Linked DNA regions of Rhodospirillum rubrum ATCC 11170. The protein of the gene in region 2 binds, or shares a complex with, the protein of the main gene of each other region. Links are inferred from orthologs where the notes say so. Each region holds a gene or a part of one and is shown on either strand. Other genes may lie near its edges.

Region 1 (14,975 bases), 150 kb from region 2 along the record:
CGAGCGCGCCGGCATTCCGGTCTCGGTCTGTGGCGAGATGGCCGGCGATCCGCGGCTGGCGGCGGTTCTGGTCGGCCTGGGCGTGACCGAGTTGTCGATGTCGGCGGCCAATATCCCGCGGGTCAAACAAAACATCCGCCGGCTGTCGATGATCGATGTCGCCCGCCAGATCCAGGCGATCATGGCGATCAACGACGCGCCGCGAATCGCCGCCCTGGCCGATGCCCTGCTGATCGAAAGCGACCGCGTCAGCGAAAAATTGGCCTGAGGGAGACTTTCGCCCTCGGCTAAAATCTACTTGATAAGGATATAAAGATATCTTTATATTCCCGCCGCCGCCCTCGCATGCGGCCCCTTCCCTATTGCGGAGAGCAGCAATGAGCTTCACCGATTATGTGGTCACGGACATTTCCCTGGCGGACTGGGGTCGCAAGGAGATCGACATCGCCGAAAGCGAAATGCCCGGGCTGATGGCGACGCGGGCCGAATACGCCAAGGCCCAGCCGCTCAAGGGCGCGCGGGTCGCCGGCTCGCTGCATATGACCATCCAGACGGCGGTGCTGATCGAGACCCTGGTGGCGCTGGGCGCCGATGTCCGCTGGGCCTCGTGTAACATCTATTCGACCCAGGACCACGCCGCCGCCGCCATCGCCGCCGCCGGCATCCCGGTTTTCGCCCGCAAGGGGGAAGGCCTGGAGGATTATTGGGACTACACCCATAAGATCTTCGAATGGGCCGATGGCGGCACGCCGAACATGATCCTTGATGACGGCGGCGACGCCACCTTGCTCATCCACCTCGGCGCCCGCGCCGAAAAGGACGCTTCGCTGCTCGACAATCCGACCAGCGAAGAAGAGGAAGTGCTTTACGCCGCGATCAAGGCCCGTTTGGCGGCCAAGCCCGGCTGGTATTCCACCGTTCTCGCCGCGATCAAGGGCGTGACCGAGGAGACCACCACCGGCGTTCACCGGCTTTACGAGATGGAGAAGGCCGGGACCCTGCCGTTCCCGGCGATCAACGTCAACGACTCGGTGACCAAGTCGAAGTTCGACAACAAATACGGCTGCCGCGAATCCCTGGTCGACGGCATCCGCCGCGCCACCGACGTGATGATGGCGGGCAAGGTCGCCGTGGTCGCCGGCTATGGCGATGTCGGCAAGGGCTCGTCGGAATCGCTGCGCAGCTCCGGCTGCCGGGTGCTGGTGACCGAGGTCGATCCGATCTGCGCCCTGCAGGCGGCCATGGAGGGCTTCGAGGTGGTGACCATGGAGGACGCCGCGCCGCGCGGCGATATCTTCGTGACCACCACCGGCAATATCGACGTCATCACCCTTGATCACATGCGGGCGATGAAGGATCGGGCGATCGTTTGCAACATCGGCCATTTCGATAACGAGATCCAGGTCGCCGCCCTCAAGAACCTCACCTGGAACAACGTCAAGCCGCAGGTCGACGAGATCACCTTCCCCGATGGTCACCGCATCATCCTGCTCGCCCAGGGCCGGCTGGTGAACCTGGGGTGCGCCACCGGCCACCCCAGCTTCGTCATGAGCGCCTCGTTCACCAATCAGACCCTGGCCCAGATCGAGCTGTTCGCCAATAACGCCGATGGCAAATACGCCAACCGCGTTTACGTGCTGCCCAAGCATCTCGATGAGAAGGTGGCCCGCCTGCATCTGGAAAAGCTTGGCGTGCGCTTGTCCACCCTGTCGCCCAAGCAGGCCGCCTATATCGGCGTGACGCCCCAGGGCCCGTTCAAGGGCGAGGCCTACCGCTACTAGGACCTCATACGGCTCCGGGCCTTTTTTCGCCCGACTCCGCTTGGCTGACGGCCCCTTCCGCAAGGAAGGGGCCGTTGGCGCTTTCGCCGGCGGGGGAGATCGGCGGGGCGCCGCGCCCTCGTCCGAAGCCGCTTGCATTTTCCGTAACGCCCGGCCACGCTTCCCGCCCTTTTCCCGCTTCGGCGATGGCCCCTTCCCATGTTTTCGGACCCCTCCTTCGCCGATTCCGTTCTGCCGACCCAGATCGGAACCCTCATCGTCCTGGTCGCCGGGACGGTCGCCGTCCTGATGGGCGGGCTGGCCCTGCGCTGGCGCTCGGCTTGGCTGCGCAGCCTGGAGAGCCGCCATCAGGCCGAATACGAAGCCGAGGCCCTGCGCGAGATCCTGGCCACCGCCAGCGATGGCTATTACCTGTGGGCGCTTGACGGGCCGTTGCGTGGACGCGAGTTCTGTTCGCGCCGGCTGGCGGTGCTGTTGCGCCTGCCCTCGGGCGTCAATGCCGAGCTGAAGGAAATCATCGGCGTTTTCGCCGAAGGCGACGCCCAGGCCCTCGAAGGCATGATCGCCGTGCTGCGCCGCGAGGGCCGGGGCTTCGTTCTTGACCTTTTGCTCGCCGCCAGCGGTCGGCGGGTGCGCACCGTCGGCATCCGCGCCAACGCCGGCGACGGCCACGCCCTGGCCGATCTGCTGTGGATGCGCGACGTGACCGAGGAAACCCGGGTTGGCGATGTGCAAGGCCGCCGCGCCCAGGCCCTGCAGGCCGAACGCGACCGCCTGCGCGCCGTGGTCGACGCCCTGCCGGCGCCGATCTGGACCCGCGACGACAGTCTGGCCATTGGCGATGGCAATACGGCGCTGGCCCGGGCCCTTGACCTGGGGTCGGCCGGCGATGCCTTGACGGCGCGCCGCGAACTCGCCCCCGGGGCCACCGGTCAGGAAATGCGCGCCCTGGCGGCGCGTAGCCGGGCGGCCGGACGCCCGGCCCGCGCCCGCTTCCACGCCGTGCTCGACGGCGAGCGCAAGCTGCTGGAAATCACCGAGACGCCCTTGTCCGAGGGACCCTTGCGCGGTCACACGGTTGGCATCGCCCAGGACATCACGCCGATCGAAGAGGTTGAAAGCCGCCTGGAGCGCGAGACCGAGGCCCATGCCGAGGTGCTTGAGCGCCTGGGCTCGGCCATCGCCATCTTCGGCGGCGATACCCGCTTGTCGTTCCACAACGCCGCCTTCGCCAGCCTGTGGGGGCTCGAGTCCGATTGGCTCAACGGCGAGCCGTCCTATGGCGATTTCCTTGAACGCCAGCGCGAAAACCGCCGCCTGCCCGAGGTCGCCGATTTCCCGGCCTATAAGGCCGGCGAACTGGGCTATTTCACCAAGCTTCTGCGCCCGCGCGAAGACATCTTGCACCTGCCCGACGGCGCCACTCTGCGCCGGGTGATCGCCCCCCATCCGCTGGGCGGGCTGATCACCACCTTCGAGGATGTCACCGACAGTCTGGCCCTGGAACGCTCCTACAACCAGCTGACCGCCGTGCAGCGCGAGACCATCGACCACCTGCACGAGGCGGTCGCCGTCTTTGGCGCCAATGGCCGGCTGCGCCTGTCCAATCCGGCCTTCTCCCAGCTGTGGAGCGGCGCCGGTACCGACAGCGAGCCCCAGGCCGCCGCCCTGCTTGACGACATGGAGGCGGCGATGATCGCCGATGGCGCCTGGGAAACCTTCCGCCGCCGGCTCTGCGTTCGCGACGAAAGCGCCGGTCCGCGCAACGGCCGGCTGGTGCGCCGCGACGGCCGCCATCTTGATTACGCCACCGTGCCGCTGCCCGATGGCGGGTTGTTGCTGTCGATCCTCGACATCACCGACCGGGTGCGGGTGGAACAGGCCTTGAGCGAACGCACCGAGGCCCTGCGCGCCGCCGATATGATGAAAAGCGAATTCATCGCCAATGTGTCTTATGAATTGCGCACGCCGCTGACCACCATCTCGGGCTTTTCCGAGATCCTGTCGGGGGCCTATTACGGCGAGCTCAATACCCGTCAGCGCGAATACGCCGAGGTGATCACCGAAACCTCGCGCCAAGTGGTGCGGTTGATCGACGAGATCACCGATCTGGTCAGCATGCAGGCCGGCAAGCTGGCCCTGGAACTTGACGCCTTCGACATCCACGCCGCCCTGGCCGCCGTGCTGGCCCTGGGCCGCGAATCGGCGCGGCGCCGGGGCGTCACCTTGAATTTCGACTGCCCGCCCGATGCCGGCTGGATGGTCGCTGACGAAACCCGCATCAAGCAGATCCTCTTCCACCTGATGTCGAACGCCATCACCGGCACCGACGCCGGCGGTCAGGTGACCCTGGCCGTGCAACGCGAGGACACCCCCGACGGCGGCACCATGGTGTTCACCGTCGCCGATACCGGACGCGGCATGGACGAGATCTTGCAAACCCGCGCCTTTGAAAGCTTCGCCAAGGGCCCGCGCGCCGATGGCGCCGGCCTGGGGCTGGCCCTGGTGCGCCGCTTCGTCGAACTCCACGGCGGCGCCGTCGATTTGGTCAGCGTGCCCGGCGAAGGCACCACCGTCACCGTCCGCATCCCCACCTCGGGCTGAGGGCGGCGGCGTGAAGCGGCGGCGGCCGCCGCCCTCCTTTTAAAAGGGGTCAGATGCGGTAATGGGCCTTGGCCAGGAGTCTAGCCAGGCAAGGTGGCCATCCCCGAAGATGGTGTTGAAGAACCACGGGGTCCGAAGCGATCGGCCCCAAGCATCGACGGGGATAGCCATGGACTACTATGCCGGCATCGACGTTTCATTGGAACTGAGCAGCGTGTGCATCGTGAACCAGGATGGCAAGATCTTTCGGGAAGTGAAGGTGGCGAGCGATCCGGAAGCGCTGATTGGCCTGTTCGGCGGGCTTGGTGTGACGCTGAGCCGGATCGGCCTGGAAGCCGGACCGTTATCGCAGTGGCTGCACGCCGGACTGACGGCTGGCGGATACGATGTGGTTCTTTTGGAAACCCGTCATGTCAAAGCCGGACTGTCGGCGATGACGGTGAAGACCGACCGCAAGGATGCGCGTGGCATCGCCCATTTGCTGCGGATGGGGTGGTTCCGTCCGGTGCATTGCAAAACCAACTCGGCCCAGGAAATCCGGGTGCTGCTGGTGGGGCGCAAGCTTCTGCAAAGCAAGATGGGAGACCTCGAGCAAGGCATTCGCGGCCTGCTGCGCGGCTTCGGCCTCAAAGTCGGGGTCATTAGCAAGGGGCGGTTCGCCGCCCGCATCCGCGAATTGGTGGCCGGGCAAGCCATGTTGGAAACGGTCGCCGAGCCGATGCTGCGCGCCCGCGATGCCTTGCGTGCGGAATTCACCCTTCTGCATCGCCAGATTTTGGCGATTGTGCGAAGGGACGACCTCTGCCGCCGCCTGATGACGGTGCCGGGCGTCGGCCCCCTGGTGGCGCTTACCTTCAAAAGCGGGATTGATGATCCCAGTCGCTTTACCTCGTCAAAGACGGTCGGCGCCCATTTCGGGTTGACCCCGAAGAAATATCAATCGGGCGAAACCGACATTACCGGAGGCATCACCCGCACCGGCGATGCCATGGTACGGATGGCGCTCTATGAGGCGGCGCAGGTGCTGCTAACCAGATCCCAGCGCTTCTCAAGCTTGAAGCGCTGGGCCTTGGAGGTCGCCAAGCGACGCGGCATGAAGCGGGCCAAGGTGGCCCTGGCCCGCAAGTTGGCCACGGTGCTCCATCGCATGTGGATCGATGGCAGCGACTTCCGTTGGGGGAAGGAGATCACCTCGGCGTAAAAGGAAATAGCTTTCAGGTGGGACTGAACGGTTCCGCCTTCCGAGGTCCCGTCGCCGGGACGCGGAGTCCGTTGAAGCCGCAAAGGGAGTTGTGCCCTGGAGCACGCGGGTCAGATCGGCTCACGGATTCCCTCTGATAGCATGGTGTGGCGGCCACGTGCCGACCACGGACGGAAGCGTGAGACGGCGACGAGACAACTCTCGGGGGTTGACACCAGAAGGCCCATTACGGAAGACCCCCTTTTCTCCGCGCCCCGCTAACTTCCCCGCCCCTTCCCCGCGAAAAAATCTCCCCGTCGGCCTTGCATCAGACTGTGTTTCGATATATCTATAATTTCGTTATATCGAAACACTATCGAGGACATCACTATGAGACATCTTTTCACCCATCCCCTGGGCCAACGCTTTGGCCGGGGGCCGATCGGGCGGGCTTTTGAGGGGTTGGCCCGGCATGGCCATGGCTTTGGCCATGGCGGCGAGGGCGGGCATCGCGGCGGTGGGCGGGGCGGACGGGGCGGCTCGATGGGGCGCTTCTTTGATCACGGCGATCTGCGCTTCGTCATTCTCGGCCTGATTGCCGACAAGCCCAGCCATGGCTATGAACTGATCAAAGCCATCGAAGACCGGGTCGGCGGCGCCTATAGCCCAAGCCCCGGGGTGATCTACCCCACCCTGACCCTGCTTGACGAATTGGGTTATGTGACGGTCAGCACCGAAACCGGCCCGCGCAAGCTTTATGCGATCACCGATGAGGGCTTGGCCTTCCTCGAGGCCAATCGTGATACCGTCACCGCGGTTTTCGCCCGCATGGACGAGGCCGGCGAACGCCGGGGCGGCGGGACGGCGCCGCAGATCGTCCGCGCCATAGAAAACCTCAAGCTGACCGTTCGCCTGCGCTTGGATCGCGGGCCGCTGTCCGAAGCCGAGACTGAGACCATCGCCAAGGCCCTGGACGACGCGGCGGCGACCATCGAACGGAGCTGAAGGGACACGGCGCGATGGAAACACCCGACGAGATCACCGCGCTCCGGACCCTGCTGGCCGAAGCGCTTGATCGCCTTGCCGGCCCGCCGCCGCCCGCCGCCGAAGCCGCCCCGGCGACGGCGAGCTTTCGCTGGCGCCAAAACCGCCGGGGCCCCTGGCGCAGCGAGGGGGACGACGGCTCGGCCGCCGGCCCTTGAGCGACGCCCCCCTTAAGCGCCGCCGTTACGCGGGAATGCCGGGTACGCCAGTCGTGGTCGAATGCTCGAAATGCAGGGCCTCGCCGGGGCGGCAGTCATGGAAGGCGTTGTGGGCGGCGGCCGAGGCTTCGGCGAAACCGGTCAAGATCAGCTTGAGCTTGCCCGGATAGCTCGCCACATCGCCCACCGCATAGATCCCCGGGCGGGCGGTGCGGCAGGTCGCCTGGGTCACCGGGATGGTCTGGCGCTCCACCCCCAGGCCCCACTCGGCGATCGGCCCCAGATTGGCCGCCAGCCCGAAGAAGGGCAGCAGAACATCGGCGTCCAGCTGGCGCTCCGCGCCATCGAGATCGGCCACGGTCACCGACTCCAAACGCCCCTCGGTGCCGCCAAGCGCCTTCAACTGATACGGAATGACCAGATCGATCTTGCCCTCGGCCGCCAGTTGGTCAAGGCGGGCGGCGCTTTCCGGGGCGCAGCGGAATTTGGGGCGGCGATGGACGACATGAACCCGCTCGGCCACATCCGAGAGCGAGATCGCCCAATCCACCGCCGAATCGCCGCCGCCGGCGATCACCACCTTGCGGCCACGGAAGGCCTCGCGTTTGGACACCATATAAAAGACGCTGGTGCCTTCGAAGGCTTCCAGCCGATCAAGCGGCGGCCGGTTGGGACCAAAGGCCCCGGCCCCGGCGGCGATGATCACCGCCGCCGCTTCGAGCACCACGCCGCGCGAGGTGGTCAGGCGCCACGCCGCCGGCTCGGCGCCCGCCACCGCCTCCAGGGCGATCACCTGCTGAGAAAGGTGGAACTCGGGCGTGAACGGCGCGACTTGTTCAAGCAGGCGGTCGATCAACTCGCCGGCCGGAATCGAGGGAAACCCCGGAACGTCGTAGATCGGCTTTTCGGGATAAAGCGCCGTCAACTGGCCGCCCGGCGCCTCCAGCGCATCGACCACATGGCAGCGCAGCTTCAGCATGCCACATTGGAAGACCGCCGAAAGCCCGACCGGGCCGGCGCCGATGACGACGACATCGGTACGAAGGGGAGTGCTCTGCGACATGGCGGGAAATCCGGCTGGGGGGAGGAAAAAACCATCGGCCGAGGTGTACGGCGAGCGACCCCACCGGCGCAAGCCCGCAGCGATCCGTTGCGGGCCGGCGGTTGGGCGAGTAAAACCGCCCCCATGAGCGAGCTGAGCCTTTTCCTGCCCGACCCCTCCGCCACCGATCGCCTGGGCGCCGCCCTGGCGCGGCTGGTGCGGGGCGGCGATGTTCTGGCACTGATCGGCGATCTGGGGGCGGGTAAATCCGCCCTGGCTCGCGCCCTGATCCGCGCCCTGACCACGCCCGACGAAGAGGTGCCCAGCCCGACCTTCACCCTGGTCCAGACCTATGATCCGGCCGATGGGGCGAAGCCGATGATCTGGCATTTCGATCTGTATCGCCTGGACGACCCCGAGGAGGCCCTGGCCCTGGCCATCGAGGACGCCTTCGCCGAAGGCATCAGCCTGATCGAATGGCCCGACCGCTTGGGCGCCCTGCTGCCCGCCGATCGCCTGGATATCCGCCTTGGCCCGGACGCCAGCGGAGCGGGGCGGATCGCCACTTTGAGCGAACGCGGCCGATGGGCCGGACGCTTGCCCGCCGAACCCGCCTTTTTTCTGGATCCGCCGCCGCGATGACCTCCCTTATACCGCTTCGTTCCCCCGCCCCTTCCGCCCCCGGCCTTTCCGCCAGCGACCGCGCCGCCGCCCTGGAGCGGTTGCTGGCCGCCAGCGGCTGGGATAAGGCCGGGCGCCGCCTGCTGGCCGGGGATGCCAGCTTCCGCCGCTATGACCGCCTGACGCGCGATAGCGGCGCAACCGCCGTGCTGATGGACGCGCCGCCGCCGCTGGAAGATGTCCGCCCCTTCCTTGGCATCGCCCGCCACCTCACAAACCTTGGCTTCTCGGCCCCCGAGGTGCTGGCCGCCGACGAGACCGCCGGCTTCGTGCTGCTTGAAGACCTCGGCGAGGGCACCTATACCCGCCTGCTCGGCCAGGGCCACGACGAGACGGCCCTTTATGCCCTGGCGATCGATGTTCTGGCCGAGCTTCACACCAAAACCCGGGCGCGGGGCCTGCCCGCCGACCTGCCGGCCTATGACGACGCCAGGATGCTGGCCGAACCGCTGCTGTTCGCCCAATGGACCGTGCCGGCGTTGCTGGGCCAAGCCCTGGACGGCGCGACGCTCGAGGCCTTCCGCTGCCATCTGGCCGAGGTTCTGCCGGTGGCGCGTGGGGTTGACCAAACGCTGGTCCTGCGTGATTTCCATGTGGACAACCTGCTGCTGCTGCCCGGGCGGACGGGACAAGCGCGTTGCGGTCTGCTGGATTTCCAAGACGCGGTGGCCGGGCCGCTGACCTATGATCTGATGAGCCTGCTTGAGGACGCCCGCCGCGATATCGATCCTACGTTGATGACGGCGATGACCGGGCGTTATCTCGACCATTTCCCTGGGCTTGACCGCGAGGCCTTCGCCGCCAGTTGGGCGGTGCTCGCCGCCTTGCGCCATCTCAAGGTCATCGGCATCTTCACCCGCCTTGCCCATCGCGATGGCAAACCCGGCTATCTGGTCCATATTCCCCGGCTGTGGCGGCTGCTCGAGCGCTCCCTGGCCCATCCGGCCCTGGCCCCGCTCGCCCGGTGGCTTGATCACGCCGTTCCCAAGGACGCGCGCCGCGTGCCCGATCCCCACCCGCTTTCCCGCCCGCTCGCCTGAGGGCGCGGGCTTTTTTAAGATAACGAAGGTACCTCAAGATGGCAGCCGATCCGGCTTCTGCCCCCGTTCTCCTCCATCCCCGACGCGCCATGGTCCTGGCCGCCGGTCTTGGCCTGCGCATGCGTCCGCTGACCGAAACCATGCCCAAGCCGCTGGTGGCGATCCACGACAAGCCGCTGATCGACTGGGCCCTTGACCATCTGGCCACCGCCGGGGTCGAGGAGGCGGTGGTCAACCTCCACCACCTGCCCGAAATGCTCGAAGCCCATCTGCAAGGCCGAGCCACGCCGCGCATCCACTTCAGCGACGAGACCGGTCAGCGCCTGGAAACCGGCGGCGGCGTGCGCAAGGCCCTGCCCCATCTGGGCGACGACCCTTTCTATGTGCTGAATTCCGATGTTCTGTGGCTGAACGGCACCATTCCGGCCCTTGACCGGCTGGCCGCCGCCTGGGACCCCGAGACCATGGACGCCTTGCTGCTGCTCCATCCGCTGGCCGCCGCCCATGGCTATGAGGGCCTGGGCGATTTCGACCTTGATCCCTTGGGTCGGCCGACGCGCCGCGCCGAGATGCACATGGCGCCGTTCATTTTCACCGGCGTGCAGATCCTCCACCCCCGGCTGTTTGACGATGCGCCCGAGGGCCCGTTCTCGCTGAACGTCCTTTATGACCGGGCGCTGTCGGAAGACCGGCTGGCCGCCATCGTTCACGATGGGGAATGGTACCATGTCGGTACCCCCCAGGCCCTGGTCCATACCGAAACCATCCTGGGTCAGCACAGCTCGATGAGCGACCAGTAACATCCTGGGCGGGTGGCCGACGCGGCGCGCCTCTGCTATCGTTCGCCCCCGCCCAGGAGATCCCATGCGCCCCGACGCCGTCCAAACCATTCCCGCCGGACTGCCCTTCCTCGACACCCTGGCGGCGGGCATCGTGGACCGACTGGGCGACCGGACGGCCGATCCGCTGGCCGCCACCCGCGTCACCGTGCTGTTGCCGACGCGGCGCGCCTGCCGGGCCCTGCGCGAGGCCTTCCTGAGGATCGAGGGCGGCAAGGCCGCCCTGCTGCCGCGCATCCTGCCTTTGGGCGATCTTGAAGAAGACGAATCGGCCGGGGCCGGACTGGCCGATGGCGCTCTCCGCCCAACCCTCGACTTCGCGCCGCCCATCGCGCCGCTCGAACGTCAGGTGCTGCTGGCGCGGCTGATCCTCGCCCGCGATAGCGCCAAGGCCACGGCGGGCGGCGATAGCGCCATGACCCCGGCCCAGGCGCTGCGCCTCGCCCAGGATCTGGCCGGGCTGCTCGATCTGGCGCAGACCGAACACATCGACCTGTCCACCGTCGCCGCCCTGGTTCCCCAAACCTCGCCGCTGGCCGAGCACTGGCAACTCACCCTTGATTTCCTCGCCCTGCTGACCTCGGTTTGGCCGGGATTGCTGGCCGCCCACCACGCCCTTGATCCCGCCGACCATCGCAACAAGGTGCTCGACGCCCAAGCCGCCGCCTGGGCCGCCCATCCGCCGGCCGGCCCGGTGATCGCCGCCGGCTCCACCGGATCGGTCCCGGCCACCGCCGCCCTGCTCGCCACCATCGCCCATCTGCCCCAGGGGCTGGTGGTGTTGCCCGGCCTTGACATCGGGCTTGATGACGAAAGCTGGGAGGCCTTGGAAGACAGCCATCCCCAGGCCGGCATGAAACGCCTGCTCGACACCCTGGGCCTGTCGCGCCAGGCCGTGAGGTTTTTTTCCGAAACCCCGCCCCGGGGCGCGATCGCCGCGCCACCGGCCCGTGCGCTTTTGGTGCGCGAGGCCCTGCGCCCGGCCGCCACCACCGATCGCTGGCGACGGCTGCGCGAGAGCGGTCCCTCGGGCGGGGAGGCCTTCGCCCGGGCACTTGACGGGGTCACCCTGGTGCGCGCCGCCGGCCCGCGCGAGGAAGCCGCCGCCATCGCCGTGATGATGCGCGGCGCCTTGGAAACCCCTGGGCGCACCGCCGCCCTGATCACCCCCGATCGCGCCCTGGCCCGCCGGGTCGCCGCCGCCCTTGGCCGCTGGGGATTGCGCGTCGATGACAGCGCCGGCCGGCCGCTGTCGCAAACCCCCGTCGGCGCCTTCCTGCGGCTGGCCGCCCAGGCGGTGGCCGATGGCCTGGGGCCGGTCGCCCTGTTGTCGCTGCTTCAGCATCCCTTGGCGGCTGGCGGCGAGGATCCGGTGGTCTTTCGCGCCCGCCTGCGCCTGCTCGACCGCGAGGTCCTGCGCGGCCCGCGTCCCGACCCCGGGGTGGCTGGGCTCGCTCAGGCGATCAAGGCCGCCGATGATCCGGACATGGAGCGCCACCTTGGCGGTTGGCTGGAGCGGCTTGAAGCTTTGGCCGGGCCGTTCTGCACCCTGATGGACAGCGACGAGCCGGTCGACGTCGCCGCGCTCATCGATGCCCATATGCGCTTTTGCGAAGGGCTGGCCGAGGCCCGCGAGGGTGGCGTGGAAAAGCCCGGCGCCACCCGGCTGTGGGCTGGTGACGATGGCGAGGCCGCCGCCCTGCTTGGCGCCGATCTGACCGAAGCCGCCCCCTCGCTGGGCGCCATCGCGCCCCGCCACTACCCGGCCCTGCTTGATGCCCTGATGGACGGGCGGGCGGTGCGGCCCAAGCGCGATCTTCATTCGCGGCTGTTCCTGTGGGGACCGCTGGAAGCCCGCTTGCAGCGCGCCGATCTGCTGATCCTGGGCGGGCTGAACGAGGGCGGTTGGCCGGCCGCCGTCGATACCGGCCCGTGGATGAGCCGGCCGATGCTCGATCAGATCGGCCTGCCCCAGCCCGAGCGCCGCATCGGCTTAGCCGCCCACGACGTTTCCCAGGCGCTCTGCGCCCCCGAGGTGGCGATCACCCGGGCCCTGCGCGTCGAGGGCACGCCGACCGTGCCTTCGCGCTGGCTGACCCGCCTTGACGCGGTGATCGGCGCCACCGGATTGGACAAGGAGTGGGCGAAGGCCCGCCAGCGCGGCGACCGCCTGCTCGCCCTGGCCCGCAGCCTGGAACAGCCCCAGGGTGAACGCAAACCCTGCCCCGCCCCCGAGCCGCGCCCGCCGCTGGCCGACCGGCCGCGCCGGCTGTCGGTCACCCGCATCGAAACCTGGATGCGCGACCCTTACGCCCTCTATGCCCAGTTCATCCTGGGGCTGAGCGAGCTTGATCCCCTGGAGGCCGACCCCGGGGTGTCCGATTACGGCACCCTGGTCCACGGCGCCCTTGAGGATTTCGTCGGCCTTTATCCCAAGGACCTGCCCGGCGACCCCGAGGCCGAGATCATTCGCCTGGGAACCCTGCGTTTCGCCCCGCATATGACGCGGCCGGGCGTGCGCGCCTTCTGGTGGCCGCGCTTCCTGCGCATCGCGCATTGGATCGCCGAGCGTGAGATCGAACGCCGCCCCGAGATCCTTGAGGTCTTCGCCGAACGCCGCGCCGAAATGACCCTGACCGGTCCGGCCGGCCCCTTCATCCTGACCGCCAAGGCCGATCGCATCGATCTGCGCCGCGATGGCACCCTGGCGGTGATCGACTATAAAACCGGCATGCTGCCCTCGAAAAAGGAAGTCGAGTCGGGGTTGTCGCCGCAGTTGCCCCTGGAAGCGCTTCTCGCCTCGCGAGGCTGCTTTCCTGGCATTGCCGGCAAGCCGGTCAGCGATCTTGGCTTCTGGAAGCTGCGCGGCGATCGCCTGGGCGGCGAGATACGCCAGGCCGCCGATGATCCCGAGGGGGTGGCCGAAGCGGCCCATAAGGGCTTGAGCGATCTGATCACCGCCTTTGATAATCCCGACACCCCCTATTTCGCCCGCCCCCATCCCGACCACGCCCCGCGCTTCAATCCCTATCAGCATCTGGCCCGGGTCAAGGAATGGGCCGAGAAAGGCGACGCCGAATGACCCGCCCGCCGTCGGAGCCCGCCCCCCTCCTCGCCGAGGCCGATCCCCTCGATCCGGCCAAGCCACAGCGCCGCGCCGCCGATCCCCTGGCTTCGGCCTGGGTGGCGGCGAGCGCGGGCACGGGCAAGACCAAGGTGCTGACCGATCGCGTGCTGCGCCTGCTGCTGGCCGGTACCCCGCCGCAGCGCCTGCTGTGCCTGACCTTCACCAAGGCGGCGGCGGCGGAAATGGCCAACCGGGTGTCGGCCGTGCTCGCCGGCTGGGCCACCCTGCCCGAAGAGGCCTTGCGCGGCCGCCTTGCCAGTCTGCTGGGGAGCCTGCCCGAGGGCGAAGAGGCCATCGAAGCCCTAAGCGGCCGGGCGCGGCGGCTGTTCGCCCAGGTGCTGGATTGCCCGGGCGGCTTGCGCATCCAGACCATCCATGGCTTTTGCCAAACCCTGCTGCGCCGTTTCCCGCTGGAAGCCGGGGTGGCGCCGCATTTCGAGGTGCTCGACGACCGCGAGGCCCAGGCCCTGCACCAAAGCGCCCGCGACGCCGTGCTGCGGGCGGCGCGCCAAGCCGAGGACGGCGAGGGCGGCGATCCGGCCCTGGCCGCCGCCCTGGCGGTGGTCACCGGCCATCTGTCGGAAAGCCGCTTCGACGAGGTGATGGCGGCCCTGGGCGGGCAGCGCGGCCGGCTGCTGGCCGCGCTCGACCATTTTGGCGGCGCCGAAGCCTTGGGCAAGGCGATTCGCGATAGCCTGGGGCTGGCGGCCGACGATACCCCCGAAACCGTTCTGGCCGACGGCTGCGCCGAGGGCGCTTTCGATGGGCCGTCGTTACGCGCCGCCGCCGCCGCCCTGATCGCGGGCGGCAAGACCGATCAGGAACGCGGCCTGCGCATCGCCGCTTTTGTCAGCGAAACCGATCCGGCGATCCGAGAAGGGCTGTTTTGGACCTATATCGGCGCCTTTTTGACCAAAACCGACGAAAAACCGGTCAAGACACTGTGCACCAAGCCGGTGGAAAAGGCCCATCCCGGGACCCTTGAGAGTCTGGAGGCCGAGCAACAGCGCATCTGGACCCTGCGCGAGCGCCTGCGCGCCGCCACCACCGCCCAGGCCAGCGAGGCCTTGCTAACTTTGGTCGGGGCGATGCTGAAGGATTACCAGCGGCGCAAGCGGGCCCTGGGGCGGATGGATTACGAGGATCTGATCCTGGCGGCCCGCCGCCTGCTGGCCGGCGATGGCGCGGCGGCCTGGGTGCTGTTCAAGCTCGACGGCGGCCTTGACCATCTGCTGGTCGACGAGGCCCAGGACACCAGCCCCGACCAATGGGCGATCGCCAGCGCCCTGGCCGGCGAGTTCTTCACCGACAGCGCCCGCTGGGATGGCACGCGCCCGCGCACGGTTTTCGCCGTCGGCGACCGCAAGCAGTCGATCTATGGCTTCCAAGGCGCCGATCCCAAGGCCTTCGAGGATATGCGCCGGCATTTTCACGACGCGGTGAGCGACATCGGCGGCCACTTCGCCGAGGTGCCGCTTA
Region 2 (15,260 bases):
GAACGGCGGTGGCCACTTCCGACATCCGCGCCCCGCTTCCCTGCTCGACGCCCTTGGCGCAGATCACCATCGGCGCCCGCCCCGGCCAGAGCGGGCGGGCGGTGGTCAGCACCGGGCGCAGGGCCTGGGCCGGGCAGACCACCAGCACGGCCTCGGCGCCGCGCAGGGCCTCGGCCAGATCGGCGGTGGCGTGAAGGCCGGGATCAAGGCTGACGCCGGGCAGGAAGTCCGGGTTCTCGTGGGTGGCGTTGATCGCCCGGGCGACCTCGGGCTCGCGGGCCCACAAGGTTACCCGCCGGCCGGCGCGCCGCGAGGTCTGGGCAAGCGCGGTGCCCCAGGCGCCGCCGCCGATGACGGCGATATGATCGATGATCTGGTTCATGACCCGGGGTTATCACCCATTTGCCCCGGGTCCCGCAAGCGGGACGCGCGGTCGGCGGAGTTTGATCTAGCTTTGGTCGGGCCAGAAATCGCCGTCCATCATCTCCGCCAGCCGATAGGGGCATAGGTCGGGGAAGGCGCTTTCGCCATAGCCCGTCTCGGCGGCGGCCTGACGCCGGGCGCGGCGATAGGCCGACCCAACGGCGGCGTCGATCTGGGCGGTCAGGCTGGGATTGTCCGCCAAAAGATCGGCAAGCTCATCGCGGGTATTGGCGATCGAGAGCCGCCAGGAGGCCCCCCGGTGCGTCGGCTGAAACTGCCATTTTAGCAAATGGAGCAACAAGACCGCCAGACGGGCGACCAGTTCGCGCTTCTCGGCCCGTCCCATGCTTTCGATTTCCTCGGCGATATGGTCGATATCGGCGCTGGAAAGCTGTCCGGAGCGAAGCAAGGCCGCCTGTTCCCGAGTCCAGGCATAGAAATCCCGTTCGTATAAACCGGGCTTGACCATCGCCGCCTCCTTCCCTTCCCCGCCTCCGGCGCGTCTTTACGCCTTCACGCCTCCGGCATGTTATTAAGCTTTTACGCCTCCGGCTCCGGCCGCCTTGGGCGCGTCGGGGTCGAGCGGCCAGCGCGGGCGGGGTTTGAAGTCCATGGTGTCGACCAGCCCCAGGCGCAGGCGCTCGACGCCGACCCAGGCGATCATCGCCGCGTTGTCGGTGCACAGCGCCAAGGGCGGGGCGACGAAGGTCATATCGGCTTGGCGGGCGACCTCGGTCAGGGCGGCGCGCAAGCTGGCGTTGGCCGCCACGCCGCCGGCCACCACCAGCGGCCGGCCACGGCCATGGCGGGCGCTGAAGATCCCGGCGGCCACCCGGCAGCGGTCGGCCAGACAGTCGGCGACGGCGGCCTGGAAACTGGCGCAGAGATCGGCGATATCGCCCTCGCTCAACGGCCCGGGCGGCAGCTTTTCCACGGTCTGGCGCACGGCGGTCTTCAGCCCCGAGAAAGACAGGTCGCAGCCCGGGCGGTCGAGCAGGGGGCGCGGCAGGCGAAAGCGCCGGGGATCGCCGCGCCGGGCCGCCCGCTCCACCGCCGGTCCGCCCGGATAACCCAGGCCCAGCATCTTGGCCACCTTGTCGAAGGCCTCGCCGGCGGCGTCGTCGATGGTGGTGCCCAGGCGCTTGGCCCGCCCCACCCCCTCGACCGCCAGAAGCTGGCAATGCCCGCCCGAGGCCAGAAGCAGCAGATAGGGGAAATCGATGCCGGCGGTCATCCGCACGGTCAGGGCGTGGCCTTCCAGATGGTTGACGGCGATGAACGGCTTGCCCGCCACCTGGGCGATGGCCTTGGCCGTCATCACGCCGACGATCACCCCGCCGATCAGCCCGGGTCCGCCGGTGGCGGCGACGGCGTCGATGTCGTGAACCGTCAGCCCGGCCTCGCCAAGGGCGCGGATCACCAGGGAGTCCACGTGGTCAAGGTGTGAGCGCGCGGCGATTTCGGGCACGACCCCGCCATAGGGGCGGTGCTCCTCAACCTGGGAGAGGAGTGCTTCGGCCATAATTCGCCCACCGCGCCCGTCGGCGGCCGGTTCGACCACCGCGGCGGCGGTTTCGTCACAACTTGTCTCGATTCCGAGAACGCGAAAGGGCATGCTCATTGCCTCTTACACTTGCCTCTTTCAAACGGCGATCCAAGCCCTTACAACAAGCAGCATGATGACCGCTATAGAGAAATCCAAACTCAGAATCGGCACGCGGGGGAGTCCCCTGGCGCTTGCCCAGACCCATCAGGTCCGTGATCTGCTGATCGCGGCCAATCCCGACCTCGGCGAGCCCGGGGCCGTGACCATCGAAGTCATCAAGACAACCGGCGACGCCATCCTTGATCGGCCGCTGTCCGAGCTTGGCGGCAAGGGCCTGTTCACCCGCGAAATCGATGATGCCATGCTTGCCGGCACCATCGATATCGCCGTCCATTCCATGAAGGACGTGCCGACCTATCTGCCCGATGGCATCGTTCTGCCCTGTATGCTGGAACGCGAGGATGTGCGCGACGCCTTCCTCGGCCGCGATCACGCCCGGCTGGCCGATCTGCCCGAAGGGTCGGTGGTCGGTACCGCCTCCCTGCGGCGCGGTGCCCAGATCCTGGCCATGCGTCCCGACATCAAGGTGATATCCTTCCGCGGCAATGTCCAGACCCGGCTGGACAAACTCGCCCGCGGCGAGGCCGATGCCACCATGCTGGCCATCGCCGGCCTCAACCGCCTGGGCATGGCCGATAAGGCCAGCTCGGTGCTCGAGATCGACGAGATGCTGCCCGCCGTCGCCCAGGGCGCCGTCGGCGTCACCTGTCGCGCCGGCGACGAGACCGCCCATCGCTGGCTGGCCCCGCTCAATCACCGGGCCACCCAACTTTGCGTTGAGATCGAACGGGCCTTCCTGACCCGGCTCGATGGCAGTTGCCGGACGCCGATCGGTGGGCTGGCTCGCCTAAAACGCGTGGAGGACCCTAGCGGAACGGTGTTCTTCCGTGGCATGATCATCCGTACCGATGGTAAGGTGATTCACCAAACCACGCGGGAAGGTCTTGCCGCCGACGGAATCGCCCTTGGGGACGATGCCGGGGCGGAGCTTCTTGCGAAAGCCGGCCCGGGGTTCTTCCAGGTCGGCGCTTTGTGACAGTGTCAACGGCTCAAGGCGGACCGGCCCGGGCATGCGCGCACTTATTACACGTCCTTTGGAAGACGCCGATCGCATCGGCGCGCTCTTGCGCGCGCGGGGTGCCGACGTTTTTCTTGAACCCTTACTGATCATTCTGCCGGCCGCGGCTCCCGGCCTTGATCTGACGGACGCCCAGGCGCTGGTTTTCACCAGCGCCAACGGCGTTCGCGCCTTCGCCGATCGCAATGCCCTGCGGCGGCTGCCGGTCTATGCCGTTGGCGAGACCACCGGCACGGTGGCCTCGGCCTATGGCTTTCCCGACGTGCGCATCGCGGGGGGCGATGTGCGGGCTCTGGCCTCGCTGATCCTCGCCCAGGCCAGTCCCGACGCCGGACCGCTGGTTCACATCTCGGGAACCAACGTCGCCGGCGATCTGGCGGGCAGCCTGGGCGCCCACGGGTTTACCGTTCGCCGGGAGCGCCTTTACGAGGCGCGGCCGGCCGCGGCTTTTTCCAAAGAGTTGAAAACCGCTTTCGTCGAACGATCGATGCCGGCGGTTTTCCTGTTTTCTCCACGCACCGCCAGGACCTTCGCCGGGTTGGTCCATAAGGCGGATCTGCTTTCGGCGATGACCGATGTCACCGTCTACGCGCTCAGCCCGGCCGTCGCCGACGCCTTGGAGGGGCTCCCGCTCGGGGCCGTCCGGGTGGCGGCCGAACCGACTCAGGACGCGCTTCTCGGCTTGTTCGACGCCGACCTCTCGGTCGGAAGATCGCCAGCCGCCGCGGTCCGTGCAGAACACCTGGAATCGACCAAAGAAGGGGGACCCCTGGTCATGACCACTGGATCCAAAGAAGATCGTCCCGAGGATGGGGACCGTCCCGAGGATAAGGCGGCCGAAATACGGGCCGGCGACAGCGTAGTGGCGGCGGGGGCTCCGTCCTCCGGGCCCGTGGTTGAACCGGCCGTCGCGGCGGGAACCTCGGCGGATCAGGCTGGGGAGCGGGTCGAGACGGAAAGCCAGCCTTGGGGTGGCTCGAAGGCCGTGGTCGAGACCGACGAAACCGATGCCGCCTATGGCGGATCGGCGGGCGAGGCCGGCGCCTCCGAGGCCGAGGCCGAGGAAGAGCCCCCCAAGAAAAGCCACGCCCTGACCTATTTCGTCTTGCTGCTGCTCGTGGCCGCCGGGGCCGCTGGATCCTACCCCTGGTGGCGGAACGAGGTTCCCGAGGTCGTGCGGGTTTACCTGCCCGAACTGCCCGGCGCTCCGGTCAGCCCGGAAGTCGCCGCCCTCAAGGGCTCGGTCGATGATTTGGGCGGCCGTCTGGCCTCGGTCGAAAGCGCCGTCGCCGATCTGCGGGCCCAGGTCTCCCAGGCCCCCGGCGTTCCGGCCGATATCGCCGACCGCATCAACAGCCTGGAAGCCCGTATTTCCGGCCTTGACGGCCAGCCCGCTCCGGCGCCGGTCAGCGGTGGCGCCAGCGTTGACAGCGGCGCGGTCAGCGCCCTGCAGGGCGATCTCCAGGCCACCAAGGACAGCGTCAGCGGCTTTGACGCCAAGGTCGCCGATCTCGACAAGAAGCTGGCCGAGGTCAAGAACGATCAGGTCGCCCCGTCCACCGTGCTGGCCTTGGCCGGCCGGCTGACCGAGGTCGAGGGCATCGCCCGTCAGGCCAATACCCGGCGCAACACGGCGCTCGCCCTGCTGCTGGCCGTTGGCCAGCTGCGCGAGGCGGCCAACCAGGGTGAAGCCTTCGACGATGAGCTGCGCAGCGTTCACGCCATCGTTCAGGACGGCGCCGATGTCGCCCCCGGCATCGAGACGCTGACCCCGCTGGCCACCACCGGCGTTTCCACCCGCGCCGCCCTCGCCGCCCGCTTCGACGACGTGTCGCGCGCCATTTCCCAGGCCGTGCTGTCGCCCGAAGGCGATACTTGGCTTGAGCGGACCTTTGCGGCCTTGACCAGCGTCGTCACCGTCCGTCGCGTCGATCAGGGCGCGGGCACCGGCGCCGAAGGGCCCTTGGCCATTCTCGCCGAAGCCGAGCGTCTGGTTCTCGAAAACGATCTGGCCGGCGCCGTCGCGGCGCTCAAGGGTCTGGACGGGGCCGCCGCCGAGGCCGCTTCGCCCTGGCTGCAGGCGGCCGAGGACAAGCTGACGGCCGAAGCCGCGCTGTCGGATCTGACGGCCCAGGCCCTCGCCCGCATCGGCGCGGTGAACGCCACCGAGCCGGCCACTCCGGGCACGGAAGGGTAAGCCCATGCTCCGCATCCTGTTGTTCGTCCTGCTTGCGGGACTTCTGGTGATCGGGGCGGTTTGGATCGCCGAGCACCCCGGCATCGTCGCCCTGAACTGGCTGGGGTGGCATATCGAAACCTCGATCATGGTGCTGCTGATCACGTTGGTGGTGCTGATCGGCCTGCTGCTGTTCTTCTCGCGCTTCTTCGGCGGCATTCTGGGGATCCCCCAGTGGTGGCGTCGTCGTCGCAACGAGAAGAAGCTGCGGCGCGGCAGTCTGGCGGTGGGCGAAGGCATCGCCGCCGCCCGTGGGGGTGACGTCCATCTGGCGCGCAAGCTGCTCAAGGACGCCGAGCGTCTGTTGCCCGGCGCCGCCGGAACCCAGCAGTTGACCGCCGATACGGCCGCCGCCGCCGGGGAAACCGACGTCGCCGAAAAAGCGTACGGTCTGATGCTGGAAAATCCCCGCACCCAGGCCAGCGGCCGGCGCGGCCTGCTTGATCTCGCCCTGACGCGCGGTGATCTCGACAAGGCCTATGCCATCGTCCGCGAGGCGGTGGCGACCGGCGTCGATGCCCCCTGGGCGACGGCGACGTTGTTCCGTCTGCAGCTGTTGCGCCGCCAGTGGGCCGATGCCGAATCGACCCTCGCCAAGGCGGGGAATGGCGTTCTCAAGCCCGGCGACGATGCCAAGGTGGTCAAGGCCGCCCTGCTGACCGTCCAGGCCCGCGACGCCGAACTGCCCGGTCGCGGCGGTGACGCCCTGCGGCTGTCCCAGCAGGCGGTCGAGCTTGATCCGACCTCGCGCGAAGCCACCCTGATCGCTGCCCGCCAATTGGCGGCGACCGGACGCCAGCGCAAGGCCGCCCAGCTGCTGATCGCGCTGTGGGCCAAGCATCCCCATCCGTCTCTGGCCCAGGCCTATCTGGCGCTGTGGACGGGCGAGGATTCGCTCAAGATCGTCCGCCACGCCCAGGAACTGACCGGCGCCAATCCCGAGCATCCGATGAGCCGGCGGGTCTTCGCCGAAGCGGCCCTCGATGCCCAGTTGTGGGGGGAAGCCCGGCAGTCGCTGGAGCCGCTGCTGCGCGACGTGCCCTCGGCGACCATCTGCCGCCTGATGGCGCGGCTGGAAGAAGGCGAAAAGGGCGATGTCACGGCCGCCAACCAATGGCTGCGCCGGGCCCTGGAAGCCGGACCGGAGGTCGAGGAGGACGGCGTGACCGCCCTGGCCGTGCTCGAATCCGCCTGCTCGCCCTTCGGGACGATCGCCGCCGCCGAACGCAAGGCGAGCGGCGGACGCGATCTCGCCCTGGCGAGCTGATCGGCTTGGCTCCTCTCCCCTTCTCCCTTCCCCAAGGGAGAAGGGGACGCCCGCGGGTGATGGTTCCCTCCCCCTAAGGGCAAGGAAACGGGCCGATGCTGCCGCTGCACGATGATAATCCGACAACGATCAGGCCGGTGGTCACCATCGGCCTGATTGTTTTATGCCTCGCCGTCTTCGTCTATCAGAGCGGTCTGCCGCCGCGGGCGGCGCGGGCCTTCGTGCTGATGTTCGGGGCGATTCCCGCCGATCTTTTTCACGGCCTTGGCATCCCCCGGCCCTTCGACCTTCCGGCCTGGATCACGCTGTTGACCAGCATGACCCTGCATGGCGGCTGGCAGCATCTGCTGGGCAACATGCTGTTCTTGTGGGTCTTTGGCAATAATGTCGAAGACGCCCTGGGTCATCTGCGCTTTCTGGCGTTTTACGCGGTCTGCGGGCTGATCGCCGCCCTGACCCATGCGCTGATCGATAGTTCATCGACGGTGCCGATGGTCGGTGCCTCGGGGGCAATCTCCGGGGTGATGGGTGCCTATATCCTGCTCCATCCGCGGGCGCGGGTATTGGTCTGGGCCGTCGTCCTGCCCTTGCGCCTGCCCGCCGTCGTCCTGCTTGGCCTGTGGTTCCTGATGCAATTGGCCTCGGCCTTCGGCGCGGCGGACCAAGGCGTGGCCTTTTGGGCCCATATCGGCGGCTTTATCGCCGGCATGGCGCTGCTGGTCCCCTTCCGCCGCCGGGGGGTGGCGCTGTTCCAGCCTCTCCGCGCCGCCTTGCCGGCCAAACGCCGGCGCAGCCGCCTGCCGCCAAGCGGGTCGCCGCCCCCCAAACCGCCGCGACGCGGTCCCTGGGGATAGGCCGATGAGAACAAATCACCGAGCCCTCTGACCCAGAGGGCGACGGCGATTTGCGTGACGATCAGCATCTTAGAGCGGGGGCCAGAGTCCCCGTTCACCGTTTTAGGGGGCGGCGGTGCCTCGGGGTTTTTCGCGCTCCAGCCGGCCGGCGATGAAGGCCGAGGCTTGAAGCAGATCGCTGGCGACGAACGCCGCCCCGGCCGCTCCCGCGCTTTCGGTTTCCAGGCCATAGCCGGTGCGCACCAGGATCGGCAGGGCGCCGACGGCAAGCCCCAGGTCCAGGTCGGACTGCTTGTCGCCGATCATGAAGGCCTCGGCCGGATCGAAACCCAGGGCGTGGCGCGCCGCGTCGACCAGCCCGGGTTTCGGCTTGCGGCACTCGCAGTCGCTATCGGGACCGTGGGGACAAACGAAGATCCCGGCCAGAACGATGCCCTCGGCGGCCAGCATGTCGATCAGTCGGCGGTGAATGGCCTCGAGATCGGCGTTCGAGAAATAGCCGCGCTCCAGACCCGACTGATTGGTGACCACCACCAGGGTCAGTCCCAGGTCGCGAAGCCGGCGCAATCCGGCGACGGCGCCGGGAATCAGCACCAACTGATCGGGGCGGGCCAGATAATGAACCTCCTCGTTGAGCGTTCCGTCGCGGTCAAGCAAGACCACCCGGGGGCGGGTCTGGGGCATCGGCGGAGGTCTCCGGAAAAGGGGGCGAGAGGGGGGCGCGCGTTCTTAAGTGTAGGAGGCGGGCGATCGTCGGGCAACGGGGCGATAAAAAACCGCGTTCCCCCTCTTGCACGGGCGGATTGGAGGGATTAATGTCCGCCGTCCCAAAGCCGTGGTAGCTCAGGGGTAGAGCAACTGATTCGTAATCAGTAGGTCGGGGGTTCAAATCCCTTTCACGGCACCAGTTTCCTAAGCAAAAACAAAGGGCTCTTCCCCACAGGGAAGGGCCCTTCGTCGTTGGTTGGCAAAAAGCGCGACGACGGTTTGCAAAGAGGACCAGGGGGTGGGTGCCTCTTGCCTGCGAATGGCAGCGCCAACGCTTCAAGGGAAGCAAGGGCTAGAGCCGAGAAACCCCGGTGAAAAATACACCTATTAGTGTGTATTTTTTCAAAAACAACCGAACCCAACAAAAAGTATGCGTCCCTATACATTGGGCTCGCTTTTTATGGAATCCATGCTAGTCTTCCATTCTAAGTTAATCAAAGCATAGATTTGTTTCTCTTTCAGAGAAAGTTAACTGTTTTGGGATTTTTGGCAATAGTATTTTTTGAAAAATACAAAACCAAAAAATTCTCTAAGCTTTTATCGTCATGGTTTTCTTGGAATATAGAATGTTTATTCTCCAATAAAGAGAGTTTTTTCTTTTTTAAAGATAAATTCATGGTTTGTCATCTTTCCAGCGACTAACCGTATAAATTTCACCGCCTATTTCTTTGTTAGGAAGAGGGGCTCGCTTAAAGCGAGGGTCGTGTTCGGGCCGGTGGTGACCCCCGTATCAGCGGGTGCTCGGTTAGGCTTCGGTTGGGGTTTCCGCTCCGCGGAGGCAAGGAGAAAGCCTGTCCGCGTTTCCAGAGGGTGGGTTAAGGGCGTTCGTGCATGATCTTTATAGGGTAAGGAGAAGCGTGATGATGTCCGTTATCAATAATATAAAAATCCCCATGAAACTGGCCGGTGCGTTTTTTACGCTCATTTTCATATTTTTGTTCAGTGGCGTGATATCGCTTTACTTGATGAATGATATGGATGATGCAACAGCCGATATAACGGATAATTGGCACCTCACGATTACCAGCTTGGATAATATCGAAAAAACCCTGATTGAATACCGGCGTTGGGAACAAACCTTGGCTGCGGCAAGAACACCAGATCAAAGTGATCGAGCCGATAAGATGCTTACCAAGACTCGTGTGGTGTTGTCGGAAATTTCTAAAAATCATTTGAAGTATCTTGCTAGTAAAAGAGAAGCTGATATTTATAATGAATTCGTTTCATATCTCCAGCCATTCTTTCAAGAAAGCGATAAGGCCCGAGAATTTGCTAAAAAAGGCGATGCAAGCCAAGTAAATACCGTTCTCTTGGGCGAAAGCTATGTGATTATTGGAAAAATGCAAACGGTCCTGGATAGTCTTGTCCAACTGAACGCCGAGGGAATGAAAGCCGCGAACCAGCGGCAAGACGACAGCTATGAAACGGCCAAGATCGTCACTTATTTCGTCTTGACCTTCGCCACCATAATCGCCGTGCTAGCGGGTTTGATTTTACGATCGGCGATCGCCAAGCCGGTGTCGGCGATGACCGAGGCGATGAAGCGCTTGGCCGAGGGCGACAAGAGCATCGATATTCCGGCAAGGGGGCGCCGCGACGAAATCGGCGCCATGGCTGAAGCCGTTCAGGTGTTCAAGGAGAACGCCATCCGCGCCGACCGTTTGGCGGAGGATCAGCGCAAGGAGCAGGCCGCCCGCACGGCGCGCGCCCAAACTATCGAAACGCTGACGACGAATTTCGACGGTAAAATATCAAACCTGCTGACGCTGGTTGAGGGGGCTCTCACCGAACTCAACGCCACCGCCCAGACGATGCAGAGCAATTCGGAACGGGCTAGCCAACAGGCCACGACCGTGGCTGCGGCATCGGAACAGGCCTCGACCAATGTTCAAACCGTGGCCAGCGCCGCCGAGGAGCTTTCCAATGCCATCGTCGAGATCGGTCGTCAGGTCGAACGCTCGAGCGCGACATCGAAGGCGGCCTCCGAAGAGGCGGAACGGACCAACAAGATCGTTCTTAGTCTGGCCGACAGCTCGCTCAAGATCGGTGACGTCATCGGCCTGATCAATGATATCGCCAGCCAGACCAATCTTCTGGCGCTGAACGCCACGATCGAGGCGGCCCGCGCCGGCGACGCCGGGAAAGGCTTCGCCGTGGTCGCCGGCGAGGTGAAATCCCTGGCCAATCAAACGGCCAAAGCCACCGAGGGAATTACCGCCCAGATCGGCAGTGTCCAGTCGGCCACCCAGGAAGCGGTGACCGCCATTAACGGCATTTCAACCCGCATCGGCGAAATCAACGAGATTTCAACGGGGATCGCCGCCGCGGTCGAGGAACAATCGGCGGCGACGGGCGAAATCGCCCGAAATGCCCAGCAGGCGGCCCAGGGAACCCAGGAGATTTCGGCCAATAACGCCGGCATGACCCAGACCTCCAGGGAAACCGGCGCGGCGTCGGGGCGGGTGCTGTCCGCGGCTCAGGCCTTGGAAAAGGAAACCGCCAGTCTCAAGGACGTCGTCGCCAGCTTTTTGGACGGTGTGCGATCGGCCTGAGGTCCTCGCCCGCGGTCTTGGGCGGCACAAACGCAAAAGGGCTCTTTCCTATAAGGGAAGAGCCCCGCCGCCGCGCCCTCCCGGCCAAGCCGGTGGTCAGCTCAATTGGGCGAGCATCGGGGCGCTGTCTTCGATATGGCGGATGTTTTCCAGGCCCTGGCGCATCTCGCTCATGATGAATTCGGCCCGCTTGACCGGGCCGCCCGAGGTTTCCTTGGGGAACAGGCGGATCCAGGCGTTCATCTTCACCGTCAGGCCGCAGAGCACGCCGCCGATGGTGGTATGGTAGTTCTCGATCAGCTGTTTGACCTTCTGGAAGCGCTGGGCGGAGATTTCGTCCCACATCTGCTTGGTCGAGCGGTCGAAATTCTCGAAGCGTCCGGTGATCGCCGAAGACAGCTCGTTGATGGTGCTTTCCATCATGATGATGCTTTTGACCAGATTGGGGTCCTGGCGAAGCTGGTAATTGCCGCGAATCTCGTACATGGCGCTGATGAAGGTTTCCAGCAGCGGCGCCAACCGGTCCAGGCAGTTGCGGTAATAGGACAGCGACAAGAAGATGTCGCCGTAATCCTCGAGGAACTTCGGGACCTCAAGCATGCTGATGCCCAGCTTGTCGGCCATCTGCTGCAGGCGTTGCTTGGCCTTGCGCAGGTCGGGGTCGCGAAACAGCTTGATGACGTCGTCGAAATCATTGATGACCAGATTCTCGTCGCCGTAGATCTGCATGATCAACGGATAGGTGAATTTTGTCATATAGCTGGTAAGCTCTTTGTTCTTTTCATCGGAGAGCTTGAGGGCGTCTTGCTGGCTGACGGCGATGCCATGCTCGCGCAACAGGATGCGCAGCGAAAAGACATCATAGCTTTCCAGCCCGGCCAGCTTGCGCAGCACCGCCAGATCGGGGTGGATGCCCTTGTCGGGGTCCCAGCCAAACAGCCGGGGCAGATCATTGACCTCGACCTGACCGCTGCCGGTCGAGGAATCCTCGAACATCTCGACCACGCTGCGCAGGCGGGTGTTCTTGATCATCCGCGCCCGCGAGAGCGCCGGGGTTTCGAGCGGAATCAGGTGCAAAGGAAGAACGAACAGCGAATCCATATCGCTGTCCTCAATCGGCGTCAGCTTGCGCTCCTCCACGATCATCTCTCCAATAGGCCTCCGCAAGCCACCCGCTCTTTGGTTTCAGTGTAGCGAGCCCCTATCCTTCTGTCTTGGTCAAAAATAGCCGAGGGGCCGGATCCAAACGGTATCGCGATCGACAAGGCGGGCCCATCGCTGGACTTGGGGGGGCGCGCCCTGCTAAGGTCGCGACCGATTTGCCCTCGGACTCCCAGGAAACGTGGCGCTCCCCTCCGTTCTCGACCCGTTGAAACCCACATCCGGCGGCCGGCTTCTCGGCCGGCTGGCCAGGGATTTCGTGCGCCCGCACCTTGGCACCATCGCCCTGGCGGTGATGTGGATGCTGGTGCTGGCCGCCGCCACCGTCGCCGTCGCCCATATGCTCAAGCCGGCGATCGACGGCATCGTCGTTGGCAGCGATCCCCAGGCCCTGTGGGGCATCGGTCTTGGCATTCTGCTGGCTTTCGCCGTCAAGGCGGTATCGAACTTCTTTAGTGTCGTGCTGGTGGCCAAGGCCGGGTTGGCGGCGGTGTCCGACGCCCGCAACCGGCTTTACCGGCATTTGTCCGAAATGGACCTGGGGTTCTTCCTGGCCCATTCGGCCAGCGCCCTGGCCGCCCGTTTCACCGTCGATCTGCATCTGCTGCGTCTGGCGGTTTCCAACGGCCTGACCAGCCTGGGCCGCGATCTGATGACCCTGATCGGTCTGGTCGCCTATACCTTCTGGGTCGATTGGCAGATGGCGCTGCTGGCCTATATCGCCTTGCCGCTGGCGATTTGGCCGGTGGCAAGGCTGGGCCGGCGCATCCGCCGCATCGCCGGGCGAACCCAGCGCGATCTCGGCTCGCTCAACGCCCAATTGACCCAAACCCTGCGCGGTATCCGCATGGTCAAGATCTATGGCGCCGAGGAGATGGAGCGCGCCCGCGTCCACCGGCTGATCGCCGCCGTGCAGACCCAAAGCTTCAAGGCCGAATGGACCCGCGCCTTGGTCACCCCGATCATGGAAGGGGTGGTCGGTCTGGCGGCGGGGGCGGCGCTCTATTACGGCGGCGCCCGCGTTCTGGCCGGCGAGGTGACGCCGGGCGATCTGACCGCCTTCCTTGGCGCGGTGATGCTGGCCTATCAGCCGGCCAAGCGCCTGGCCAATCTGCACACCATCTTGCAAGAAGGCTTGGCGGCGGCCGACCGCATGTACCACCTGCTCGATCTCAAGCCGGCGGTGGCCGAAGCGCCCGGGGCGCCGCCGCTGCGCCCGGGTCCGGGAACCGTGCGCTTTGACGATGTGACCTTCGCCTATGACGGCGGGCCGGGGCCGGAACTGGGGGATGACGCTTCCGGCCCGGCCGCCGCTCCGCCGGCGCTGCGCGGCGTCGATCTGACCCTGGAGGCCGGAACGGTGGTGGCTTTGGTCGGTCCCTCGGGCGCGGGCAAGTCGACGCTGATGAACCTGATCCCCCGCCTGCATGATCCCCAGCGCGGCCGGGTGCTGATCGATGGCCAGGACGTGCGCGCGGTAAGCTTCGCCTCGCTGTGGGCGAGGATCGGTCTGGTCAGCCAGGACGTGGTGGTTTTTGACGACACCGTGCGCGCCAATATCGCCTATGGCCGCCCCGAGGCCAGCGCCGAGGAGGTCGAACGCGCCGCCCGCCGCGCCGCCGCCCATGACTTCATCGCCGCCCTGCCCGATGGCTATGACACCCGGCTGGGCGAACAGGGCGTTCGGTTGTCGGGGGGGCAACGCCAGCGGCTTTGCATCGCCCGGGCCTTTCTCAAGGACGCGCCGATCCTGCTGCTTGACGAACCGACCGCCGCCCTCGATACGGAATCGGAGCGGCTGGTGCAGAGCGCGCTGGCGGCGCTGATGGCCGGGCGGACCTGTCTGATCATCGCCCATCGCCTAAGCACCATCGCCGGGGCCGACGTCATTCATGTCATGGCCGAGGGCGCCGTGGTCGAATCGGGCGATCATGCCGGACTGCTTGCCAAAGACGGACTCTATGCCCGTCTTCACGCCGCCAATCGCCTGGGGGCCTAAAGGCGGCGAGACAGCGGCAAAAGCCTAAAATACCCATCGATTCCGTTTCCGCCATCGCCTATCCTGAGACGTGTAATGCTTAAGAACCGCCGCTTTTGGTGGACAAGTTCCCGTCTGCGACAAGTGTGACCGGATCCCCATGACCTCTGGTGTCGCCCCCTTGCCCGGTATCGTCAGTACTTTGTCGGCGGCGGCGGAAGCCGTATCCGAAGCCTTGATCGCCCTTGATGCCGACGGCGGAATCCTGGTGGTTAACGGCGCCGCCGAGCGGGTGTTTGACCGGCGGCGCGACGATCTGATCGGCCGCTCGCTCGACGTGGTTTTCGGCGGGGATTTCGCCGAGGCGATGGCGTCAAACCTCTCGGCAAAGGTCGACGCCCTGCCCCCCGCCCCCGGCGGCGGACGGCTGCTTCGCCGGCCCGGACTCCCTCCCCTTGCCCTCCATGCCGGATTCTCCGTCACCGGCGACCATGGGCGGCCTTTGGCGACGATCGTCATCCGCGATCTGTCGCCCAGGGCGGACAGTTGGCTGGAGACCGAGGAACGCCTGGGGGGCTTCGCCGCCAGCATGCCCGGGATCATTTTCCAGCGGGTGGCCCATCGCGATGGGTCGTTGTCCTATCCCTTCCTGTCGAGCGGCGTTCATGCCGTTCTTGGTTACCACCCCGCGGAGATGAGCGTGGCCCTTGATGGCTGTCTGAACGCCATCCATTGGGCCGATCGCGAAAGCTATCTGCGCCGACTGCGCCAGTCGGCGCAAACCCTGGCCATCTGTTCGGAGGAATTCCGCGCCATTACCCGTGAGGGCGCCGTGAAATGGTTGTCGGGCGCCTCCCAACCGCGGGCGATGGCCAATGGCGACATCCTGTGGGACGGCGTGCTGGTCGATGTCACCGAACGCAAACGGGCCGAACTGTGGCTTGAAATGATCATGGATCGTGCCGCCGACGGCATCGTCACCATCAACGAGCAGGGGGTGATCGAATCGGCCAATGCCGCCGTCGGCACGTTTTTCGGCTATGCCGATCGCGGCGAGTTGATCGGGCGGCGGGTTGAAATCCTGATGGCCGAGGCCGATCGGCGCCAGCATACCAGACATATGCTGCGCTATAGGGAGACCGGCGACGGCGCCCTGATCGGCGCCGGACCCCGCGAATTGACCGGTCGCCGCCGGGATGGCACCACCTTCGCCCTGGAACTGGCGCTGTCCGAGGTGCGCACCGAGGGGCGGCGGATCTTCATCGCCGTCATCCGCGACATCACCCAGCGCAAGGAGACCGAGGGGGCCCTGGCCGCCACCCGCGCCCGGCTGCAAA

What was found.
Region 1: the proteins of tsaD (region 2) and tsaE are in contact, whole or in part, in a crystal structure (PDB 6N9A), measured with the Thermotoga maritima proteins. The link is inferred for Rhodospirillum rubrum ATCC 11170 from one-to-one orthologs. Residues at the interface, in WP_004082750.1 of Thermotoga maritima: Cys10, Asp11, Arg49, His50, Leu82, Gly84, Gly135, Gly136, Glu154, Thr155, Leu156, Asp157, Asp158, Ser159, Glu162, Asp165, Lys166, Arg169, Leu170, Tyr175, Lys213, Thr214, Leu217, Tyr218, Gln221, Arg222, Asn324; in WP_004082108.1 of Thermotoga maritima: Leu37, Gly38, Lys46, Lys57, Val59, Lys60, Ser61, Thr63, Phe64, Thr65, Leu66, Met67, Val69, Pro71, Tyr82, Arg83, Leu84, Asp86, Asp88, Phe89, Asp93, Ile128, Asp130, Glu131, Arg134.

Annotation. Positions count from the first base shown.
Region 1 is NC_007643.1:3,954,308-3,969,282, reverse strand. What follows is about bases 7,000-9,702. They hold tsaE (tRNA (adenosine(37)-N6)-threonylcarbamoyltransferase complex ATPase subunit type 1 TsaE), read left to right. Parts: upstream 7,000-7,953; coding sequence 7,954-8,451; downstream 8,452-9,702. Other genes in these bases: RRU_RS17755 (nucleotidyltransferase family protein), read left to right, coding at 9,569-9,702; RRU_RS17760 (aminoglycoside phosphotransferase family protein), read left to right, coding at 8,448-9,530; RRU_RS17770 (NAD(P)/FAD-dependent oxidoreductase), read right to left, coding at 7,000-7,830. Also shown: ptsP (phosphoenolpyruvate--protein phosphotransferase), read left to right, coding at 1-268; ahcY (adenosylhomocysteinase), read left to right, coding at 378-1,781; RRU_RS17790 (PAS domain-containing sensor histidine kinase), read left to right, coding at 1,980-4,385; RRU_RS17785 (IS110-like element ISRhru3 family transposase), read left to right, coding at 4,555-5,586; RRU_RS17780 (PadR family transcriptional regulator), read left to right, coding at 5,956-6,570; RRU_RS17775 (hypothetical protein), read left to right, coding at 6,585-6,767; more of RRU_RS17770, read right to left, coding at 6,793-6,999; more of RRU_RS17755, read left to right, coding at 9,703-10,330; double-strand break repair protein AddB, read left to right, coding at 10,395-13,451; double-strand break repair helicase AddA, read left to right, coding at 13,448-14,975. UniProt on the Escherichia coli protein: Required for the formation of a threonylcarbamoyl group on adenosine at position 37 (t(6)A37) in tRNAs that read codons beginning with adenine.
Region 2 is NC_007643.1:4,101,150-4,116,409, reverse strand. Bases 1-2,988 are described here. They hold tsaD (tRNA (adenosine(37)-N6)-threonylcarbamoyltransferase complex transferase subunit TsaD), read right to left. Parts: upstream 2,045-2,988; coding sequence 956-2,044; downstream 1-955. Other genes in these bases: hemC (hydroxymethylbilane synthase), read left to right, coding at 2,100-2,988; RRU_RS18445 (DUF29 domain-containing protein), read right to left, coding at 449-892; RRU_RS18450 (NAD(P)H-dependent glycerol-3-phosphate dehydrogenase), read right to left, coding at 1-382. Outside these bases: more of hemC, read left to right, coding at 2,989-3,065; RRU_RS18430 (uroporphyrinogen-III synthase), read left to right, coding at 3,100-5,304; RRU_RS18425 (heme biosynthesis protein HemY), read left to right, coding at 5,309-6,610; RRU_RS18420 (rhomboid family intramembrane serine protease), read left to right, coding at 6,706-7,464; RRU_RS18415 (D-glycero-alpha-D-manno-heptose-1,7-bisphosphate 7-phosphatase), read right to left, coding at 7,567-8,148; RRU_RS18405 (methyl-accepting chemotaxis protein), read left to right, coding at 9,093-10,784; RRU_RS18400 (hypothetical protein), read right to left, coding at 10,881-11,930; RRU_RS18395 (ABC transporter ATP-binding protein), read left to right, coding at 12,127-13,944; RRU_RS18390 (sensor domain-containing protein), read left to right, coding at 14,084-15,260.